Linked DNA regions of Aliamphritea hakodatensis. The protein of the gene in region 2 interacts with the protein of the main gene of each other region in a pairwise test. Links are inferred from orthologs where the notes say so. Each region holds a gene or a part of one and is shown on either strand. Other genes may lie near its edges.

The links. Proteins that work in one complex are often made in the same cells at the same time.
Region 1: the proteins of rho (region 2) and hfq interact in binary tests that used the Escherichia coli proteins (3 or more experiments, as listed by UniProt). The link is inferred for Aliamphritea hakodatensis from one-to-one orthologs.

The regions. Positions count from the first base shown.
Region 1 is NZ_AP025281.1:1,144,298-1,147,713, forward strand. The notes cover bases 1-2,819. They hold hfq (RNA chaperone Hfq), read left to right. Parts: upstream 1-1,201; coding sequence 1,202-1,438; downstream 1,439-2,819. Other genes in these bases: mutL (DNA mismatch repair endonuclease MutL), read left to right, coding at 1-95; miaA (tRNA (adenosine(37)-N6)-dimethylallyltransferase MiaA), read left to right, coding at 175-1,080; hflX (ribosome rescue GTPase HflX), read left to right, coding at 1,447-2,763. Outside these bases: FtsH protease activity modulator HflK, read left to right, coding at 2,911-3,416. UniProt on the Escherichia coli protein: RNA chaperone that binds small regulatory RNA (sRNAs) and mRNAs to facilitate mRNA translational regulation in response to envelope stress, environmental stress and changes in metabolite concentrations.
Region 2 is NZ_AP025281.1:4,747,271-4,750,249, reverse strand. It holds rho (transcription termination factor Rho), read left to right. Parts: upstream 1-849; coding sequence 850-2,109; downstream 2,110-2,979. Other genes in the region: ubiD (4-hydroxy-3-polyprenylbenzoate decarboxylase), read left to right, coding at 2,199-2,979; trxA (thioredoxin TrxA), read left to right, coding at 305-628; PCI15_RS21460 (Ppx/GppA phosphatase family protein), read right to left, coding at 1-77. UniProt on the Escherichia coli protein: Facilitates transcription termination by a mechanism that involves Rho binding to the nascent RNA, activation of Rho's RNA-dependent ATPase activity, and release of the mRNA from the DNA template.

The DNA of each region.
Region 1 (3,416 bases), 3.6 Mb from region 2 along the record:
AAACTGAACGCAGTGGCCAGTGTAACCATGGCCGGCCGACCTGGACCCAGATGTCTATGCAGGAGCTCGATGGCCTGTTCATGCGTGGTCAGTGAGCCTTGGTGCTGTTCGCAATAAACTGTTTTTAATTTGGAGTACGACGTGACAACGTCTTTACCACCGGCAATTTTTCTGATGGGCCCGACTGCGGCAGGCAAAACTGACCTGGCGATGGCTCTCTGTGACTTGCTGGACTGTGAAATCATCAGTGTGGACTCGGCCATGATCTATCGTCAGATGGACATTGGTACCGCCACGCCGGAAGCTGAGTTACTCGCCCGGTATCCCCACCGGCTGGTGGATATCCTCGACCCGTCCGAAGCGTATTCTGCGGCCGATTTTCGCCGTGATGCCTTGCAGCATATGGCGGATATTACTGCCAAAGGAAAAATTCCTCTGCTGGTGGGCGGAACCATGCTGTATTACCAGGCGCTGATGAAAGGTCTGGCCGATATGCCGGAAGCTGATCCTGTGGTGCGCCAGCGTTTGCTGGAGGAGGCAAACAGTAACGGCTGGGAATGTTTGCATAAGCGGCTGGCGGAGGTTGATCCTGAGTCGGCCCAACGGATTCATCCGAATGATCCGCAGCGGTTGCAGCGGGCGCTGGAGGTGTATGAGCTGACCGGTAAGTCCATGACTGAGCACTGGCAGGCCCAGGAGGCTTCTCGTGCGCCTTATAACATGCAGTCGCTGTGTGTGATGCCCACCGAGCGTTCGGTATTGCATCAGCGGATCGAACAGCGTTTTCATCTGATGCTGGAACAGGGCTTTGAAGCGGAGGTCAGAGCATTGTGGGACCGTGGTGATCTGGATGCATCAATGCCTTCAGTCCGCTGTGTCGGTTACCGGCAGATGTGGGAATATTTTCAGGGCCAGTGGGACCGTGAAACTATGATCCATAAAGGCGTTGTGGCGACCCGTCAGTTGGCAAAACGGCAGATAACCTGGTTGCGCAGCTGGCCCGATTTGAAAACTTTAGCCTCAAATGATCCAAATTTAACAAATAATGCCTTGAAATTGTTAGAGGGTGGCATTATATAATGCTGTAGCTTGAATTTTTCGGACCGTCCGGCTTTTTTGAGGCGGTCACATGCGCAGGATTTTTAACAGGATTTGAGTTGCGCATACCTTTTTATTATCGATTCACAGGAAGGAGCTTCCAATGTCAAAAGGGCAATCTTTACAAGACCCTTATCTGAACGTACTGCGTAAAGAACGCGTACCCGTTTCTATTTTCTTGGTAAATGGTATCAAGCTACAGGGGCAGATTGAGTCATTCGACCAGTTTGTTATCCTGCTTAAAAATACTGTCAGCCAGATGGTCTATAAACATGCAATCTCAACTGTGGTCCCGGCCCGTCCGGTTAAGTTACCACAGGGTGATGAATCGGCTGACTGAGGTTCTATTTGTTTTTTGAGCGTCCCGAGTCTGGCGAATGCGCCATTCTTGTCCACATAGATATGGCTGATGAGGCGGACCGGGAAAGCCCGAAAGAGTTAGAAGAACTCGCGCTTTCTGCTGGCGCCGATCCTGTAGATATTCTTACCGGTAGTCGCCATCAGCCCAGCCCTAAGTTATTTATCGGTAGCGGTAAGGTCGAAGAGTTGAAGGCCATGGTGCATCAGTATGATGCCGAGCTGGTTATTTTCAATCATTCGCTAAGCCCCGGCCAGGAACGTAACCTCGAAAGAGAGTTGCAGTGCCGGGTGCTGGACCGTACCGGTCTGATTCTGGATATTTTTGCTCAGCGTGCCCGTACCCATGAAGGTAAACTTCAGGTGGAGCTGGCACAGTTAGAGCATATGTCGACACGTCTGGTACGTGGCTGGACACACCTTGAGCGTCAGAAAGGTGGTATTGGTTTACGCGGCCCGGGTGAAACCCAGCTGGAAACCGACCGCCGGTTACTGCGTGCCCGCATCAAAAGTATTCTCAAACGACTGGAAAAAGTCCGTAAGCAGCGTGATCAGGGGCGTCGTGCCCGTAGCCGCGCTGAAGTGCCGGGCTTATCGCTGGTGGGTTATACCAATGCCGGAAAGTCGACGCTGTTCAATCAGCTGACTGAGGCTGAGGTGTACGCCGCTGATCAGTTGTTCGCGACGCTTGATCCGACCCTCCGCCGCATTGAAGTTGCGGATGTCGGGCAGGCAATCCTTGCTGATACGGTAGGCTTTATCCGTCATTTACCCCATAAACTGGTTGAGGCGTTTCGTGCGACGTTGCAGGAAACCACCGAGGCCACTTTGCTGCTGCATGTGATTGATGCCTTTGATGAGGATCGTCAGGAGCATATTGACGAAGTGAATGCGGTACTGGCGGAAATTAATGCGGATGAAGTGCCCTGTCTTGAGGTCTATAACAAGATTGACCGTATGACGGGTATTGAACCGCGTATTGACCGTAATGATGAAGGTGTACCGGTACGGGTCTGGGTGTCTGCGGCAACCGGACAGGGTACTGACTTGCTGTTTCAGGCTATTTCTGAGCGTCTGGCGGATGATGTGTTCCATGATTCCATTCAGGTGGCACCTTCTGAAGGTGCTTTCCGTGCCCTGCTGTATGGTCAGGGGGCAGTCCTGAATGAAACCTATGATGATGCCGGTGAAAGTCATCTGGAAGTACGCTTGCAGCGTAAAGACTTTATGCAGATTCTCAGCAGGGTAAGTATTCCGGCGGAACGTTATCTGGGGGTTGATGTCAACAAGCCTGAGTGGCTTCAGTGACGACAAATATCTGAATTTTAAAAGTAAGCTGCGTACATCGGACGTTGCATACTATGATTAAGCTACATACAATTTTGGTAGTTTTTGGTGCTTTACCTGTCGATTCGGTAAAGACAAAGCATTAACGGTTCTAGAACGGAGAACAGTATGGCTTGGAATGAGCCTGGTGGTAACGGGAATAATCAGGATCCCTGGAACTCTGGTGGCAAGCGTAACGGTGGCGGCAATAATGATCAGGGACCTCCTGATCTGGATGAAGCGCTGCAAAAGCTACAGGAAAAACTTAACGGCATTTTCGGTAAACCGAACAAGACCGGCGGTTCCGGTGGCAAATCAGCTGCGCCGTCAGGCGGTCTGTTTGGCATCCTTATCGTCATTCTGCTGGTTGGCTGGGCAGCTCTGGGCTTCTACACTGTCGATCAGCAGGAGCGGGGTGTCGTACTGCGTCTGGGTAAATTCAGCGAAACGGTTATGCCGGGTCTGCAGTGGAACCCGCCTTTGATTGATCAGGTTACTCAGGTCAATGTGACCCGGGTAAATGCTTATGATCACCGTTCCCTGATGCTGACAGAAGATGAGAACATTGTTGACGTATCTATTACCGTTCAGTACGTCATCTCTGATCCTAAGAATTACCTGCTGAAAGTCCGCGA
Region 2 (2,979 bases):
TGAAAGCTGTTTGATCCAAGGTCAATGGCGGCCATTAAGGTGTCCTGGCTGGCCACTAAAGCGTTATCCTGCGGCATATCGGGGATTGTCCAATAGCTGTTTTGTTGTATGTCAGTTTATCAAAAACTCATTTGTATGTGAGAATTTAGGCTTGATGCAGGCTGTTTTAATCTTCTGATGGCTGTCTGAGATCAGTTGTTTTTGCCGGTAACCGGCTGCTGTAAAGCTGAGTATTCACATTTGTTTGTTTTGAGTGGTATTATCGGGGCCATTATTGACAAGAATCTCCCTGTGAGGCTTTTTTATGAGTGATATTATCAATGTAACCGACGCATCCTTTGAAGAGGATGTTCTCAAGTCTGAAGCGCCTGTACTGGTGGATTATTGGGCTGAGTGGTGCGGACCATGCAAAATGATCGCGCCAGTTCTGGAAGAGATTGCAAAAGAATACGAAGGTAAGCTGAAAGTCTGCAAGCTGAACATTGATGAGAACAGTGAAACGCCGCCTAAATTCGGTATCCGCGGCATCCCTACACTGATGATCTTTAAAGATGGCAATGTTGAAGCGACCAAGGTGGGTGCGCTCTCTAAATCCCAGCTGGCCGGCTTCATCGAAACCAGCCTGTAAGCGCCGGTTTTCTCTGGTTTACGGTTAGTTTTGGTTTCATTCGGGCTGTATAAAGATTGCGCGCTGAATGCTGGACTAACCGTAAACAAGCGATTATAGTTATGACTTCCAATGATCGGGATTATTGTCTGATTCCGGTTTCACATTATCAATTCAATCTAGTCTGAACGATTTCTCCAACGTTCTTTCTCAACGTGGCTACGTCCTGCAACTCTTACATTATGAATCTTACCGAACTGAAAACGAAAAGCGTTTCTGAGCTGTTAAATATAGCGAAAGAAATGGGAATGGATAACCTGGGCCGCTCCCGCAAACAAGATGTTATTTTTGCCATCCTTAAGCGTCATGCTAAAAGTGGTGAAGATATTTATGGCGATGGCGTGCTGGAAATTTTACAAGATGGATTTGGTTTCTTACGCTCTGCAGACAGCTCTTATCTGGCTGGGCCTGACGATATTTACGTTTCTCCAAGCCAGATTCGTCGTTTTAACCTGCGTACAGGTGACACGATTTCAGGCAAGATTCGTCCGCCTAAGGACGGCGAGCGCTATTTTGCGTTGCTGAAAGTTGACAAGATTAACTTTGATAAGCCGGAAAACGCTAAGAACAAGATCCTGTTCGAAAACCTAACGCCACTGTTCGCACAGGACCGTCTGAAAATGGAACTGGGTAACGGCAGTACTGAAGATCTGACCGCCCGTGTCATCGATCTTGTCTGCCCAATGGGTAAAGGTCAGCGTGCTTTGCTGGTGTCTCCGCCAAAAGCGGGTAAGACCCTGATGCTGCAAAACATTGCTAACTCCATCACCCGTAACAACCCTGAAACCCATCTGATTGTACTGCTGATCGATGAGCGTCCTGAGGAAGTAACCGAAATGCAGCGTACTGTACGCGGCGAAGTGGTTGCCTCAACGTTCGATGAGCCGCCGTCACGTCACGTACAGGTTGCTGAGATGGTGCTGGAAAAAGCCAAGCGTCTGACTGAGCACAAGAAGGATGTGGTTATCCTGCTGGATTCCATTACCCGTCTGGCCCGTGCGTACAACACAGTGATTCCTTCTTCCGGTAAAGTACTGACCGGTGGTGTGGATGCTCACGCACTGGAACGTCCTAAGCGCTTCTTTGGTGCGGCACGTAACATTGAAGAAGGCGGCAGCCTGACCATCATTGCAACCGCACTGGTTGATACCGGTTCGAAGATGGATGAAGTTATCTTTGAAGAATTTAAAGGTACCGGTAACTCTGAAGTACATCTGGACCGCAAAGTTGCAGAAAAGCGTGTTTACCCGGCCTTTAATATTCGCCGCTCCGGTACCCGTCGTGAAGACTTGCTGACGGATGAGGACGAGCTGCAGCGGATGTGGATTCTGCGTAAGCTGCTGGATCCGATGGAAGATTCCGCTGCCATTGAGTTCGTTCTGGACAAGCTTAAAGACTTCAAGACGAATGATGAATTCTTCCTGTCAATGAAGCGTTCCTGATCAACATTCTGAACACAAAAGGGTAAGCTTATGGCTTACCCTTTTTTGTTGCTAAATCTTTGTTATTACAACCTGATTGCCGGGCCGTTATGAGTAATCTTAAATATAAAGATCTGCGGGACTTTATCCGTACTCTGGAAGACCAGGGTGAATTAAAGCGAATCCGGATGGAGGTAGATCCTCATCTGGAAATGACTGAAATTTGCGACCGTACCCTCAGAGCGGGCGGCCCGGCACTGTTATTTGAAAACCCTAAAGGATATGACTATCCGGTGCTGGCCAACCTCTTTGGCACGCCGAAGCGGGTAGCCATGGGCATGGGTGAAGAAGATGTGGCAAGCCTGAGAGAAGTGGGCAAGTTACTCGCGATGCTTAAAGAACCTGAGCCGCCGAAAGGGATGAGAGACGCCTGGGATAAGCTGCCTGTGTATAAGCAGGTGCTGAATATGGGGCCTAAAGTTGTCCGCAAGGCCGATTGTCAGGCTCATGTGATCGAAGGGGACGATGTCGACCTGTATACGTTGCCGATTCAGACCTGCTGGCCGGGTGATGCCGGACCGCTGGTTACCTGGCCACTGGTGATTACCCGCGGCCCGGAAAAGCCCCGTCAGAACCTTGGTATCTACCGTCAGCAACTGATTGGTAAAAATAAACTGATCATGCGTTGGCTGGCCCACCGTGGCGGTGCACTGGATTTCCGCGAATGGCAGAAAGCTCATCCGGGCGAGCCTTTCCCGGTCGCGGTTGCGTTGGGGGCTGACCCTGCAACCATTCTGGGGGCGGTTACCCCGGTACCGGACTCATTGTCAGAATATGCCTTTGCCGGTCTGCTGCGTGGCGGTAAGACTGAAGTAACCGAGTGTATTGGCA